One region of the Variovorax sp. UC122_21 genome, then DNA from elsewhere that is predicted to be linked to it. Evidence: riboswitches for the same ligand, from Rfam matches in the RefSeq annotation. Region 1 holds a riboswitch; the other holds the start of a gene.
What was found. A riboswitch is a leader RNA that binds a small molecule or an ion and turns the genes downstream of it on or off. The one in region 1 is predicted to bind glycine.

Region 1 (7,551 bases):
TGGCGGCCTGGGTGCCCACCATGATCGCGCGCCGCTACGGCGTGGAGTTGCGCGACATCGGCCTGATGCAGGGCGGCCTGCTGCTGACCATGGGCCCGCTCGGCCTGTGGCTGGTCGGCGTGGCGCTGGAACGCGCCGCCGGGCTGGCGACGGTCGCGCGCATCGGTGCCGTGGTGGCCGGGGCCGCCACCGTGTTCAGCGTGTCGATGTGCCTGACCGGCGACCTCACCACCTTCTGGGTGCTCGATGCGCTCGTGGTGCTGTGCTCGTGGAGCTTCATGGCGGTCGCCTCGACCTTCGTGGCCCGGACCGTGCCGGCCGGCGGCATCGGCATGGTGATGGCGATCGTGCTGGTGCTCAACGGACTGATCGCGCAGTCGGGTTCGCCCACGCTGATCGCGCTGGTGGCGCGCCATCTCTACGAGGGCCAGGCGCTGGCCCTGCCCTCGGCGATGGCCACGGTGTTCGCGCTCTCGGGCTGCGTCGCGGTCGGCGCGGCGCTGTTGCTCGGCGGGCGGCTCGCGCGGCGCGAGACGTCGGGCGTGGCCCTCGAGCGGCGGATGTCGTCGTGATCCCGCAGCAGCCTTCCGGGAGCCACACCCTCATGATCCAACGCAACACCCAGGCCCTGCTGCTCGCCCTGTCGGGACTCTCGCTGGCGCAGGGCGCGCAGGCCCAATCGGAACTCAAGCTGTCGGGCCTGCTCGGCAGCGGCGTGCTCTACACCCGCGACTCGGGCGGCCGCAGCCAGCTGCAGATGACCTCGACGCATGCCGCGCCCTTCCTCGCACTGACCGGCAGCGAATCGCTGGGCGGCGACCTGCGCGCGATCTTCCGCTGGAGCAACTCGGTCTTCGTCGACAGCGGAACCCTCGCGCCGCTCGAGAGCTACCTGGGCCTGAGCTCGGGCACCTGGGGCACGCTCACGCTCGGCGCGATGTACGACCTGCTCGCCGACGCGACGCCCTTCACTTCGGAGCGCTACACCTCGCTGCTCGCCACCCATCCCGGCAACCTGGACCGCACGGTCGGCAACGCGCTGAGCAACCTGGTCAAGTACAAGTCGCCGGTGTTCGGCGGCTTCCAGTTCGGCGCGATGTACGGCTTCGCGGAGGCGGACTCGACCACCAACGTCGGGCGCGCCGTCGGCGCGGAACTCAGCTACGCCAGCGGGCCGCTGCAGGCGCTCGCGATCTGGGAGTCGGTCAAGGGCATTCCTTTTGCACCCGCGACCCGGCTCGGCGTCCCCAGCCTCTACGGCGTCGACGTCGCCAAGGCGCCGGGCACGACGCTGTCGCAGACGCAGGACACGGCCACGGTCGGGCTGGCCTACACCAGCGACGGCTGGCGCTGGATGGGCAACTACAGCCACACGCGCCTGTCGGCGGCCGGGCTGCAGCAGACGGAGACCGCGCGAACCATCGACGTCGGCGCCTACAAGTACCTCACGAACCAGCTGCGCATCGGCGGCGGCTATTCGCTCACGAAGCTCGCGAGCTACCGCTGGGACCAGGTGCACGGCCACATCGACTACGCGCTGTCCAAGCGCACCAGCCTGTACCTGCTCGGCGTGCTGCAGAAGGCGGGGCCCGGGCAGAAGGCGGTGCTGCGCAGCCAGGCCGTGGCCGGAGGCCGCCGCCAGTCGGCGTTCGAGGTCGGCATGACGCACGCCTTCTAAAAAGTTTTCTTCCAAGGAGATCGAGTGACCGGAGATTCAATGCAGTGGGACGTGATCGTCGTCGGTGGCGGCCCCTCGGGGCTGACCATGGCGGCCGAGTTGGCGGGTTCGGGCGCGCGCACGCTGGTGCTGGAGCGGCGCGTCGAGGGCGTGCAGTCGCGCGCGGGCACGCTGCTGCCGCGCGTGCTCGAGCTGTTCGATGCGCGCGGCATCGCCGACCGCTTCATCGAGCGCACGAGGCAGATCCTCGACTACCCCTTCCGCTCGAGCCACATCTGGGCCGGTTTCCAGTCGATCGAGTGGGAGCACCTCGACACCCGCTTCGGCTTCACGCTCGGGCTGCCGCAGAACCTGACCGAGGAGATCCTCTGGGACTGGGCGGCCGAAAGCGGCGCCGAGCTTCGCCGCGGTGCCGAGGTACGCGCCGTGCGGCAGGACACGGAGGGCGTGGAGATCGAGGTTGCCGACCCGTCGGGCGCAACATCGACCCTGCGCGCCAGGTACCTGGTGGGCGCCGATGGCGGCCGCAGCACCGTGCGAACCCAGTGCGGCATGCCCTTCGAGGGCCACTCGGGCACCTTCCGCGGCATCGTGATCGACGCCGAACTCAGCGCGCCCTGGCCCGGCGGCCGCACCGGCGCCGACAACGAGATGGGCTGGGTGCGCGGCTATGCCTTCGGCGAGGGCATCACGCGCTTCAACATCGTGCACCGCGATCGCCGCCATGCGACCAAGGACGAGCCGGTGACGCTCGAGGAAGCGAAGCAGTGCCTGCGCGACGTGCTCGGCAGCGACTACGGCATCGAGGGCTTCCGCTGGGCCTCGCGCTTCGACGATCAGATGCGCGCCGTGCCCCGCCTGCGCCAGGGGCGCGTGTTCCTGGTCGGCGAATCGGCGCGCATCCACTACCCGGCCAGCGGCGTCGGCATGAACTTCTGCCTGCAGGATGCCTTCAACCTGGGCTGGAAGCTCGCGAACGTCGTCACGGGCGTGGCCGACGAGGCCACGCTGGACAGCTACGACGCCGAACGCTTGCCGGTGATGCATGCGCTGCTCGAGAGCGTGAAGGCGCAGTGCGTGCTGCAGTTCAACTTCGAGCCCGATGCGGTGGCGCTCAAGCGCCGGCTCGCGCGGCACATCATTCCGCTGCCCGAGGTGCAGCGCCAGCTGGTGCTCGAGTTGTGCGGGCTCGAGCAGCCCTACCCAGGTCGCGCGGGAGAAGCCGACCGCCACCCGCAGGCCGGCCAGCGGCTGCCCGACTTCGACCTCGTCACGCGCGACGGCCGCTCGGTGCGCGTCGCCGAGCTGCTGCGCGAGCGGCGCTTTTTGCTGCTCGATCTCGAAGGCAATTCGCGCCAGTTCGAATCGCTGGACTTGCATGGCCTGCCCGTGACCCTGGTGCCGGCCCGCGTGGCGCGCGTGCCGCCCGCCATGCGCGGCGTGCAGGCGATGCTGGTGCGGCCCGATGCCTATGTGGCCTGGGCCGGCGCGGACGTAGCGCGCGCCGCCGAGGTCGAGGCCGAACTCTCGCGCTGGATGAGGAGGTGATGCGATGAAGAACGACGACAGGCCATTGCTGATCGCGGGCGGCTGGGTGCTGAGCATGGACCCGGACATCGGCGAGCTGCGCCGCGGCGATGTGCTGATCGAGGGCGAGCGCATCGTCGCGATCGCGCCGCGCATCGATGCCCCCCAGGCCGAACGGATCGAGGCGGACCGCATGATCGTGCTGCCCGGCTTCGTCGACACCCATCGCCACACCTGGCAGAGCTGCGTGCGGCATCGCTATGCCGACATCGATTCGCAGATCTACTTCGCCGAGATGCTGGGCGCCAAGGGCGCGGCCTACCGTCCCGAGGACGTCTACACCGGCACCTTGCTGGGCGCGGTCGCGGCGCTCGACAGCGGCATCACCACCATGCTCGACTGGTCGCACGTGCAGAACAGCCCCGAGCATTCCGATGCGGCGATCGCGGCGCTGCGCGACGCCGGCATCCGCGGCGTGTTCGCGCACGGCTGGCCGCTGGTCGACGGCGCCTCGTGGATGTTCGGCAGCGAGCGCGGCCATCCGCAGGACATCAGGCGGCTGCGTGAGCGCTACTTCTCGAGCGACGACCAGCTGCTCACGCTCGCGATGGCCGCGCGCGGCCCCGAGATGGCGCAGCGCGAGACCTGGCTCGGCGACCTGCGGCTGGCGCGCGAACTCGGCATCCGCTCGAGCATCCACATGGGCGCCTACGCGCGCAACGCCGCCGTGCGCGGCATCGCGCAGATGCACGAGGCCGGCGTGCTCGGCGACGACCTGACCTTCGTGCACTGCTGCTGCTCGCACCATGACGAGTTCGCGATGATGGCCGACGCCGGCGTCAGCGCCTCGCTCGGCGTGCACTGCGAGCTCAATGCGCAGGGCATGGGCGACATCCCGTTCGACCGGCTGCTGGCCGTGGGCATCCGGCCCAGCCTCAGCGGCGACACCGAGACCAAGTGCGCGGGCGACATGTTCACGCAGATGCGCCATGCCCTGGCGTACTACCGCTCGTGGATGGGCGGCGGCCATTCGAAGACGACGAACGCTCCGGCGACGCTGGGCCTGCGCGACGTGCTGGGCTTCGCCACCGTGGCCGGCGCGCAGGCGAACGGGCTGGCGCACAAGGTGGGCTCGCTCACGCCGGGCAAGCAGGCCGACGTGGTGCTGATCCGCGCCGACGATCTGAACCTCGCGCCGGTCTCCGACGCGGTCGGCGCGGTGGTGCTGGCGGCCCATCCGGGCAATGTCGACAGCGTGTTCGTCGCGGGGAGGCCGGTGAAGCGCGACGGCCGCCTGCTCGATGTGGACCTCGATCGGCTGCGGCAGCGCGCGGCGGATTCGCAGGCCTATGTGCTGGGGCTGCAATGAGCGCGCCGCTCGATCCCGAGCTCGCCGCGATCGTCGCGGCGATGCGCGCGAACAAGGCACCGCCGCCGTTCTCCGGCACGCCCGGCGAGGCGCGCGAACGCATGCGCCGCGCGGTGATGGCGGCGCGCGGGCGCACGACGCTGCCGGTCGTGGCTTCCACCGAGGACCGCATCGCCGAACACCAGGGCCTGCGCGTGCCGGTGCGGGTCTACCGGCCCGTCTCGGCCGACGCTGTGCTGCCCACCGTGGTGTTCCTGCACGGCGGCGGCTTCGTGCTCGGCAGCGTCGAACTGATGGACGACATCGCGCGCAAGCTCTGCCGCGACGTCGAAGCGGTGGTGGTCTCGGTGGACTACCGGCTGGCGCCCGAGCATCCGTTCCCGGCCGCGCACGACGATGCGCTGGCCGCGACCCGCTGGGCGCTGGACCATGCGGAAACCCTTGGCGGCGATCCGTCCCGGGTCGCCCTGGCCGGCGAAAGCGCGGGCGCCAACCTGGCCGCCTGCGCCGCGCTGGCGCTGCGCGGCCATGCGCGGCCGCTGGCGGCCCAGCTGCTGGTGGTGCCGGGCCTGGACATGGCGCGCGACGTGGCCGCGATCGAGGCCCGCGGCATCGACTACCCGATGCTCGCGCCCGCCGACCTGCGCGAGATCGCCCGGCTCTGCATGGGGGCCTCGGCCCACCGCGCCGCCGAGGTGCCGCCGTCTCCGCTGCGCGCGGCGAACGTCGCGGACCTACCGCCGACCCTGATCGCCGTCGCCGGCCACGACCCGCTGCGCGAGGAAGGCCTGGCCTACGCGCACCGGCTCGAGGCGGCCGGCGTTCCGACCCCGGCTGCTGGCCTTCGACGACATGTTCCACCCGTTCTTCGGCTTCTTCGCCCACTCGGCCGCCGCCGGCCGGGCCCACGACGCCATCTGCCGATCACTGTCGGACCGGCTGCGCGACCGCGGCTGAAGCCGCCCGCAATCCACTACACTCGCCCGGGTCAGGAGAGAGCCCCGCACGGGGCCGCCGAAGGCGCAGGGGAACCCCCGAACGCTCAGGCAAAAGGACTGACACAGCGCCGGCCTTCGCGGGACGGCGTTTCCTTGCTGGAGAGAGGCCGGTGCCGCAGGCGCCCGGTCCACCGAAGGAGCAAACCCCGATCGTGGGGCGAATCTCTCAGGTAAAGCGGACAGCAGGGGTGGCCCCATGGCGCGAGCCATGGCATTCGATTGCTGCCCCCAGGAGTGCCCCGTGGCTGCTTCCGCCCCCGAATCCGAACTGCTCAAGACCCCGCTGCACGCGCTGCACCTGGAACTCGGCGCCCGCATGGTGCCGTTTGCCGGCTATTCGATGCCGGTCCAGTACCCCGCCGGCCTGATGGCCGAGCACAAACATACGCGCGCGGCCGCGGGCCTGTTCGACATCTCCCACATGGGCCAGCTGCGCCTGTCCGGCCCCGATGCCGCGGCCGCCTTCGAGACCCTGATGCCGGTCGACGTGATCGACCTGCCCGCGGGCAAGCAGCGCTACGGCCTGCTGCTCGACGACCAGGGCGGCATCCTCGACGACCTGATGTTCTTCAACGAAGGCAACGGCTCGCTGTTCGTGATCGTCAACGGCGCCTGCAAGGTGGCCGACATCGCCCACATCCAGCAGAGGATCGGCCAGCGCTGCCAGGTGCAGCCGCTGCCCGAGCAGGCGCTGCTCGCGCTGCAGGGCCCGCAGGCCGCGGCCACGCTGGCGCGGCTGTCTCCCGGCATCGAGCGTTTCGTGTTCATGACCGGCGGCGCGGTGCAGATCGGCGGCATAGCCGCCTTCGTCACGCGCAGCGGCTACACCGGCGAGGACGGCTTCGAGATCTCGGTCGCCGCGAAGGACGCCGAGGCGCTGGCCCGGCTGCTGCTGGCCCAGCCCGAGGTCGAGCCCATCGGCCTGGGCGCGCGCAACTCCCTGCGGCTCGAGGCCGGCCTGTGCCTCTACGGCAGCGACATCGACACCAGCACCACGCCGGTCGAGGCCTCGCTCAACTGGGCGATCCAGAAGGTGCGCCGCACGGGCGGCGCGCGCGCGGGCGGCTTCCCCGGCGCCGAGAAGATCCTGGCCCAGCTCGTGGCGGCCACCGGCGCGGCCGGCCATCTCGACCACGACACGCTCAAGCGCCGCCGCGTCGGCCTGGTCGCGCTCGAGCGCATCCCGGTGCGCGACGGTACGCCGCTGCAGTCCTTCGAGGGCCAGGACATCGGCCAGGTCACCAGCGGCCTGCTGGGCCCGACGGCCGACCGGCCGGTCGCCATGGGCTACGTGGCCACCGCCTTCGCCGAGCCCGGCACCCGGGGTGCAGGCCATCGTGCGCGGCAAGCCGGTGCCGATGGAGGTGTCGACCCTGCCCTTCGTGCCGACGCGCTACTACCGCGGCTGACGACCGGACATCCGGCGGACCGCCGTCGCGGCTAACCTACGCCCCGGCATCGGCCACTTTTTATCCACGAGGAGTTTTTCAACATGACCATCAAGTACACCAAGGACCACGAATGGGTGCAGGCCGAGGGCGGCAACGCCACGGTCGGCATCACCGTCCATGCGCAGGACGCGCTGGGCGACGTGGTCTTCGTCGACCTGCCCGAGGTCGGCAAGAGCTTCGCCCAGGGCGATGTCGCCGGCGTCGTCGAATCGGTGAAGGCCGCGGCCGACGTGTTCATGCCCGTCTCGGGCGAGATCACCGAAGTCAACGAAGCGCTGCGCGCCGACCCCTCGCTCGCCAACAGCGCGCCGCTGGCCGAAGGCTGGTTCTTCAAGGTCAAGCTGTCCGAACCGGCGCAGCTCGACGCGCTGATGGACGAAACCGCCTACGGCAAGTTCGCCGAAGAAGCCTAAGTTCCGAAATCGGATTGCCGGACGCAGAGGACGCGAAGGTTTCGCGAAGAACGCAAAAAGGAGAACCGGCTTCGGCATCGCCCTCTGCCTGGTTCTTTTTTCATCGAATTCTTTC
Region 2 (7,551 bases), 3.2 Mb from region 1:
TGGGATTGCCCTTCAGAAAGCCGCCGTCGAGGAAATGCTCCCAGGGGTTGCCGATCACCTCATTCGCTTGAAATCCCTTGCGGTACCAATCGGCGTCGAAAAGCTCGGACAAGGACGGCCGCTTGCGCGGAATCCGCCTGCGGATGGCCCCCTGGCGGCCGCAAGCAGAGTAGCTTTCTTTTCCTGAGTCGAAGTGCTTCTCACGACTTTGCAGCCTTCACGCTGCCGAATTCATTTGCGAATATCTCCGTACACAATCCCGCGCATGCGGCCGAGTCCGCAAGGTCGATAGGTGGTCTCATCGTTGCTTGGCTTTTTTTATTGGAAATGCCTGGTGCGCCGCCGAACCCGATTCGGCAACCCCTGGAAATCGAAAACTCCGTCTGCCGACGCCTATCCCGGCAGTTCGGCCATGGCAAAACTGGGCGCCGCCGCATCCTTGGCGGACAGCAAGGGCGCCATGCCGATCTCTGGCCATCCGATGGCCAGGGTTTCATCGTTCCATGCAATGCAACGCTCATGCGTCGGCGCGTAGTAGTCGGTGGTCTTGTAGAGAAAATCGGCGGAATCGCTCAACACCAGAAACCCGTGCGCGAGGCCCGCAGGCACCCACAGCTGCGTCTGGTTTTCTTCCGAAAGTACGCTGCCCACCCATTGGCCGAATGTCGGCGAAGAACGACGAATGTCGACAGCGACATCGAACACCGCGCCGCGCGCCACGCGCACGAGCTTGCCTTGCGGCTGTCGGACCTGGTAGTGAAGCCCGCGCAGGACGCCCTTCGCCGATCGCGAGTGATTGTCCTGAACGAACTCGACATGCTGGCCTACAGCCTCGTCGAACGCCTTTTGATTGAAGCTTTCGAAGAAGAACCCGCGCGCATCGCCGAACACCTTCGGCTCGATCAGCAAAACGTCCTTGATGGCCGTCTCGGTCACCTTCATGGTTGCGCTCCTTCGGTCAGCAGGCGACTGAGGTACTTGCCGTACCCGTTCTTCTGCAGCGGCGCTGCCAGCTTTGCCAATTGCTCGTCGTCGATGAAGCCGTGGCGCCATGAGATCTCTTCGGGACATGCGATCTTCAGCCCCTGGCGATGCTCGAGCGTTGCGATGAACTGTCCCGCCTCGAGCAGGCTTTCGTGGGTACCGGTGTCCAGCCACGCGTAGCCGCGCTGCATGATCTGCACGTTGAGCTGGCCGAGGTCGAGGTAGGCCTGGTTGACCGCGGTGATCTCTAGTTCGCCGCGCGCGCTGGGCTTGACGGCCTTGGCGATGTCGACGACCTGGTTGTCGTAGAAATAGAGACCCGTGACCGCGTAGTTGCTCTTGGGCTTGGCCGGCTTTTCCTCGATGTCGCTGGCCTTTCCCTGGGCATCGAATGCGACCACGCCATAGCGCTCCGGATCCTGCACGTGGTACGCGAAGACCGTCGCACCGGTCGCATGCGCATCGGCATTTCCAAGCAACTGTGCGAAATCGTGCCCGTAAAAGATGTTGTCGCCCAGCACGAGAGCGCTCGACGCGTTGCCCAGGAACTTCTCTCCGATGATGAAGGCCTGCGCCAACCCATCGGGACTCGGCTGCACCGCGTACTGCAGGTTGATGCCCCACTGGCTGCCGTCGCCCAGCAATTGCTGAAAGCGCGGCGTGTCCTGCGGCGTGCTGATGATGAGAATTTCTCGCATGCCACCGAGCATCAACGTGCTGAGCGGGTAATAGATCATCGGCTTGTCGTACACCGGCAGCAGTTGCTTGCTCATGGCGAGCGTTGCCGGGTGCAACCGGGTGCCGGAACCGCCGGCGAGGATGATGCCTTTGCGTTGCGTCATGGGGGTTCTGCTTTCCTGTGAATCAGAGAATTTCGCGCAGCATGCGCGCGACGCCGTTCTGCCACGGCGGAAGCACCAGGCCAAAGGCGGCCTGCAGCTTGCTCGTATCGAGGCGCGAGTTGTGCGGCCGCGTGGCCGGCGTGGGAAAGGCGCTGGTAGGCACCGCCTCGACCTGCTGCGGCCCGGCCTTGAGCTCGACGCCGGCCTGCTGCGCGAGTTCGAGCACGTAGCGCGCGTAGTCGTACCAGTTGGTCTCGCCGCCCGCGATCGCGTGATAGAGCCCGACCTTGGAAGGGTCCTGCAAGGTGGCGCGAATGGCATGGGCCGTGATGTCGGCCAGCAGCTCGGCACCGGTGGGGGGCGCCGAACTGGTCGTCGATGACGGTCAGCTTGTCGCGCTCCTTGGCCAGCCGCAGCATGGTCTTGGCGAAGTTGCCGCCGCGCGCCGCATAGACCCAGCTGGTGCGAAAGATCAGGTGCTTCGCGCAGTGCCGCGCCACCAGCTGCTCGCCCTCGAGCTTGGTGCTGCCGTAGACGCTCAGCGGCCCGGTCGCATCGTCTTCCTTCCAGGGCTTGCTGCCGCTGCCGTCGAAGACGTAGTCGGTCGAGTAGTGGACCATCAGCGCGCCGATCTCCTGCGCGGCCTGCGCCACCACGCCGGGCGAGGTGGCGTTGAGCTTGCGCGCGAACTCGGGCTCGCTCTCCGCCTTGTCGACGGCGGTGTGGGCGGCGGCATTGACGATCACGTCGGGGCGCACCTGCCGCACGGTATCGGCCAGTTGCTCGGGCCGGCTGAAGTCGGCGTGGAAATCGGTGCTGTCGAAATCGAGCGCGACCAACTCGCCCAGCGGCGCGAGGCTGCGCTGCAGTTCCCAGCCGACCTGTCCGCCCTTGCCCAGCAGCAGCAGCTTCATGCGGGGGCCTTCGCGTCGTACTGCTTCTCGACCCAGGCGCGGTAGGCGCCGCTTTGCACGTTACGCACCCAGTCGCCGTTGGCGAGGTACCACTCGACCGTCTTGCGGATGCCGGTGTCGAAGGTCTCGGCCGGCTTCCAGCCGAGCTCGCGCTCGAGCTTGCGCGCGTCGATGGCGTAACGGCGGTCGTGGCCGGGGCGGTCGGTCACGTAGGCGATCTGCTCGGCGTAGCCCTTGCCGTCGGCGCGCGGGCGCAGTTCGTCGAGCAGCGCGCAGACGGTCTTCACGATCTCGATGTTCGGCTTCTCGTTCCAGCCGCCCACGTTGTAGGTCTCGCCGAGCCGGCCGGCCTCGAGCACGCGGCGGATGGCGCTGCAGTGGTCCTTGACGTAGAGCCAGTCGCGCACCTGCATGCCGTCGCCATACACGGGCAGCGGCTTGCCGGCCAGCGCGTTGACGATCATCAGCGGGATCAGCTTCTCGGGGAAATGGAAGGGGCCGTAGTTGTTCGAGCAGTTGGTGGTGAGCACCGGCAGGCCATAGGTGTGGTGCCAGGCGCGCACGAGGTGGTCGCTGGCGGCCTTGCTGGCCGAGTACGGGCTGTTGGGCTCGTACTTGTTCTCCTCGGTGAAGGCCGGGTCGGTCTTCGAGAGCGAGCCGTAGACCTCGTCGGTCGACACGTGCAGGAAGCGGAAGGCCGCCTTCTGGTCGGCCGGCAGGGCGTTCCAGTGGCCGCGCACCGACTCGAGCAGGCGGAAGGTGCCGAGCACGTTGGTCTGCACGAAATCCTCGGGGCCGTGGATCGAGCGGTCCACGTGCGATTCGGCCGCGAAATTGACCACCGCGCGCGGCTTGTGCTCGGCCAGCAGGCGGTCGAGCAGCGCGCTGTCGCCGATGTCGCCCTGGACGAAGATGTGGCGCGGATCGTCCTTGAGCGAGGCCAGGGTCTCGAGATTGCCGGCGTAGGTGAGCTTGTCGAGGTTGACGACCGGTTCGTCGCCTTGGGCGATCCAGTCGAGGACGAAATTGGCGCCGATGAAGCCGGCGCCGCCGGTAACCAGGATCATGGGGTCCCCTGTGCTGTGTGATTGCTGAGTTGTTGGGTCGAAGCCGCGCGGGCGCGGCCGGGCGTGAATTATCCCACCCGTGCGCAAGGCCGAATCCTCCGGTTGGCGGGTGTGTGCGGCGCGCCTACAATCGCCACCCATTGCAGGAGAGCGGGCCGCATGCATCGCGCAGGCAGCCCCACCGAAGGCGCAAACTCCCATAAACGCTCAGGTCGGCTCCACGCTTCGCGCGGGGCCTGTACTGCAACCACTGAAACGCCGTCTGGAGAGCCAGCACCAACGCCCATCGCGGTCGTGCTGCGCCGAAGGAGCAAGTCCGTTGCGAGGTGCAACGGATGAAACTCTCAGGTACCGAGGACAGGGGGAGCGGCAATTGGACGGCCGTCCGGTTGCGCGCTATCTATTCAGTAGCACGACCTTCACGCCGTTCAAGCGCTTCGACCTCGAAAGGTACTTGAAATGCGCGTGATCGTATTGGGCGCCGGCCTGCTCGGCGTGACCTCGGCCTACTACCTCCAGCAACTCGGCCACGACGTGACCGTGATCGACCGCCAGGCCACCCCGGCAGCCGAAACCAGCTTCGCCAACGGCGGCCAGATCTCGGTGAGCCATGCCGAGCCCTGGGCCAATCCCAGCGCGCCGCTCAAGGTGCTGCAATGGCTGGGCAAGGAAGACGCCCCGCTGCTGTTCCGCATCCGCGCCGACATGCGCCAGTGGCTCTGGGGCCTGCAGTTCCTGCGCGAGTGCACGCCCGCGCGCACGCGCCACAACATCGAGCAGATCGTGCGCCTGGGCACCTACAGCCGCGACACCTTGCAGCAGCTGCGCCGCGACGCCGGCATCCGCTACGACGAGCGCACGCAGGGCATCCTGCACTTCTACACGACGCAAAAGGAGTTCGACGGCGCCCTCGCGCCCGCCGAGCAGATGCGCGCGCTGGGCTGCGAGCGCCAGGTGATCTCGGCGGACGAGGCCGTGAAGCTCGAGCCCGCGCTGGCCCACATCCGCCCGCAACTGGCCGGCGCCACCTACACGGCCGAGGACGAATCGGGCGACGCCAACCGCTTCGCGCGCGAACTCGCGAAGCGCGCGGCCGAGGCCGGCGTGAAGTTCCTGATGAGCCACACCATCACCGCGCTGCGCGAAGTGGGCGGCGCGATCGACCATGTCGAGGCCACCGACGCCGAGGGCCGCTTCCAGCGCATCCGCGGCGATGCCTTCGTGATGGCGATGGGTTCGCTGAGCCCGCTGCTGGCGGCGCCGCTGGGCATCCGGCTGCCGATCTATCCGGCCAAGGGCTATTCGGTCACGCTGCCGGTGAAGGACGCGAGCAAGGCCTACCAGGTCTCGCTGACCGACGACGAATACAAGCTGGTGTTCTCGCGCTACACCTCGGAATCGGGCGACCGCATGCGCATCGCCGGCACGGCCGAGCTCAACGGCTACGACCGCGACCTCAACCGCGTGCGCTGCGAAGCCATCGTACGCCGCGTCGAGCAGCTGTTCCCCGGCGCCGGCGACACCGCCCAGGCCCAGTTCTGGACCGGCCTGCGCCCGGCCACGCCGAGCAACGTGCCGCTGATCGGCCGCACGAAACTCGCGAACCTCTACCTCAACACCGGACACGGCACGCTCGGCTGGACCCATGCCTGCGGCTCGGGCAAGTCGATCGCGCGCATCGTGAGCGGGCTGGCGCCGGAGGTGGATTTCGCGTTCACGGGGCTGCCCAGGCCCGTGACCGGAATGGCACGGCCCGCATTGAGCTAAGGCCCGGAAAGCGGACTGCCGCACGCAGAGGACGCGAAGGTTTCGCGAAGGACGCGGAAGAAACCGTCAAGAAGAATTTCTTGATGGTTTTCTTCGCGACTTCCGCGCTGCTTGGTCTTCCTTCCGCGTTCGGCTGTCCGATCCCGATTTCAGTCGTCCGCCGTGAACACCGTCAGCACCCCCGTGTAGCCATACACGTGGTGCCGCGCGATCTCGCCCGCGGCGAAGAAGCCGACCAGCGGCACGTCGCCCAGCGCGTGGCGCACGATCTGCAGTTCGGCGCCGGGTGCGCCGAAATGCGGGCCGCCACGGCCCGAGCAGCTCACGTAGACGGCGCCGGCGATGCGCCGCGCGGGATGCGGCGCCGCCTCGGCCTCGCCGGCGGCGACGGCGCGCGCGGTGGCCAGGGTCTGTTCCTCGGGCTCGAGCTCCTCGCGGATCTCGGCGCAGATGCGCATCAGGTCGGCGCGCGCGGCCTGGGCGTTGCGGCGGCAGAAGCTCAGGCGCATGCCGGCCTCGGCCACGTCGGCGATCGCGATTCCGCGGCGCGTGGGGTCGAGGCCGATGATGTGGCGCACCAGCACGTCGGCGCCGAGGTCGCCGGTGCGGCGGATGCCGTCGCTGCCGGCATCGACCAGGCCCACCAGGGTGGCGCGCACGGCCTCGATGGCTTCCTGCGGCCGCTCGAGCGAGACCTGCAGGTCGGCCAGCAGCACGTCGAGCGCGGGCTCGCCGTCGAGCTGCAGCACGAGGTTGCCGTCGGCCTCGGTGATCGCGCGCTCGCGCGCGCTGCCCGAGCGCAGCGGCTGGCAGCCCTGCGTGACGCGCGACACCAGCCGCACGCCCTCGCCGAACACCACGCCCGACAGGCCGCCCGAGAACACGCCGCCGGCCGCGCCCTGGCCGCGGATGTTGCCGTTGCCGCCGACCGCGAACTGCAGCGCGCCGCCGCGGCCCGAGGAGAGGCCGCCGAACAGGTAGCCGGTGTCGGTACGCCCGGCCATCTCGCCGATGAGCTCGGTCAGGTCGGGGGTGGCGGGATCGGCATGCACCAGCGCCGTGTGGGCCTCGAAGCCGCTCATCTCGGAACTGGCGAGCGGCGCCACGCCCGAGAACACGCGGTACTGGTCGCTCGGCAGGGCGCAGAGCATCAGGCTCAGGCCGGGCTCGTCGAAGTACTCGGCATTGTTGGCCGACACGCCGACGCCCACGGTGCCGGCCCAGTCGGTCACCTCGGGCAGCTCGGCGCTCAGGTGGTCGAGGATCTCCCGCGCGTCGACCGCATAGTGGTCGGTGATGTAGAGCAGCCCGAGGGTGGGTGCCGAGGCGTAGTCGGGCAACGCCATCTGCGCGCGCAGCTGGGCCAGCACGAGGCCGGCCGCCATGCGCCATTGCGGATGGGTGGCGTGACCGGAGGGAAACAACTTCATCGTGCCAACCTGCTTCGTTCGATGTTCAGGACAAGGCGGCTCAGCGTCGGCCGCCCGTTCGCTTGCGGGCCGCGGGCGCCGCGGCCGGCTTCTTCGCCGCCGGTCGCTTGGCGGCCGTGGAGGCCTTGCGGGGGGTGGACTTGCGCGAGGCGCTCGGGGTTCCCATGGCCTTGCCGACGGCGTCGGCCAGCGGCTGGGTCACGGCGGGCATCTTGAGCTGGGCCGCGTCCTGCAGCGCGGTGCTCGCGATCTGCTGGAACTGTTCGGTCAGCGAACCCCACCACTTGAGCGGGTCGACCGCGCCGCCGGCGGCGGCATCCGAGGAGGCCTTGGCGGCCGGCCTAGCCTTGCGGCGCGGCGGCGGTGCCTCCTCCTCTTCTTCCTCCTCCGTGTCGAGTTCCTCTTCGTCCTCGAGTTCGACCTCGGGTTCGGGCGCCGCGGCCGGCGGGGCCGCCGGCGCCGGGCCGACCGCCGCGGCCGCCGCGTTCGCCTGCCGCGTGAACGCGCCCGCGAGGTCCTCCATGCGCACGTTCATGCCGCGCAGGGT

Region 2: another riboswitch for glycine. It lies ahead of ACHMXE_RS38970 (D-amino acid dehydrogenase); the one in region 1 lies ahead of gcvT (glycine cleavage system aminomethyltransferase GcvT).

Annotation. Positions count from the first base shown of each region.
Region 1 is NZ_CP172004.1:2,375,822-2,383,372, reverse strand. It holds gene ACHMXE_RS23545 (MFS transporter) at 1-572, shown strand, start outside; gene ACHMXE_RS23540 (porin) at 605-1,678, shown strand; gene ACHMXE_RS23535 (FAD-dependent monooxygenase) at 1,703-3,226, shown strand; gene ACHMXE_RS23530 (amidohydrolase family protein) at 3,231-4,574, shown strand; partial or broken gene ACHMXE_RS23525 (alpha/beta hydrolase) at 4,571-5,344, shown strand; glycine riboswitch at 5,554-5,638, shown strand; glycine riboswitch at 5,659-5,765, shown strand; partial or broken gene gcvT (glycine cleavage system aminomethyltransferase GcvT) at 5,781-6,981, shown strand; gene gcvH (glycine cleavage system protein GcvH) at 7,065-7,436, shown strand.
Region 2 is NZ_CP172004.1:5,561,935-5,569,485, forward strand. It holds gene ACHMXE_RS38945 (hypothetical protein) at 1-112, opposite strand, end outside; gene rfbC (dTDP-4-dehydrorhamnose 3,5-epimerase) at 394-942, opposite strand; gene rfbA (glucose-1-phosphate thymidylyltransferase RfbA) at 939-1,826, opposite strand; partial or broken gene rfbD (dTDP-4-dehydrorhamnose reductase) at 1,849-2,740, opposite strand; gene rfbB (dTDP-glucose 4,6-dehydratase) at 2,737-3,807, opposite strand; glycine riboswitch at 4,060-4,178, shown strand; gene ACHMXE_RS38970 (D-amino acid dehydrogenase) at 4,267-5,574, shown strand; gene ACHMXE_RS38975 (FIST N-terminal domain-containing protein) at 5,724-7,004, opposite strand; gene ACHMXE_RS38980 (PhaM family polyhydroxyalkanoate granule multifunctional regulatory protein) at 7,045-7,551, opposite strand, start outside.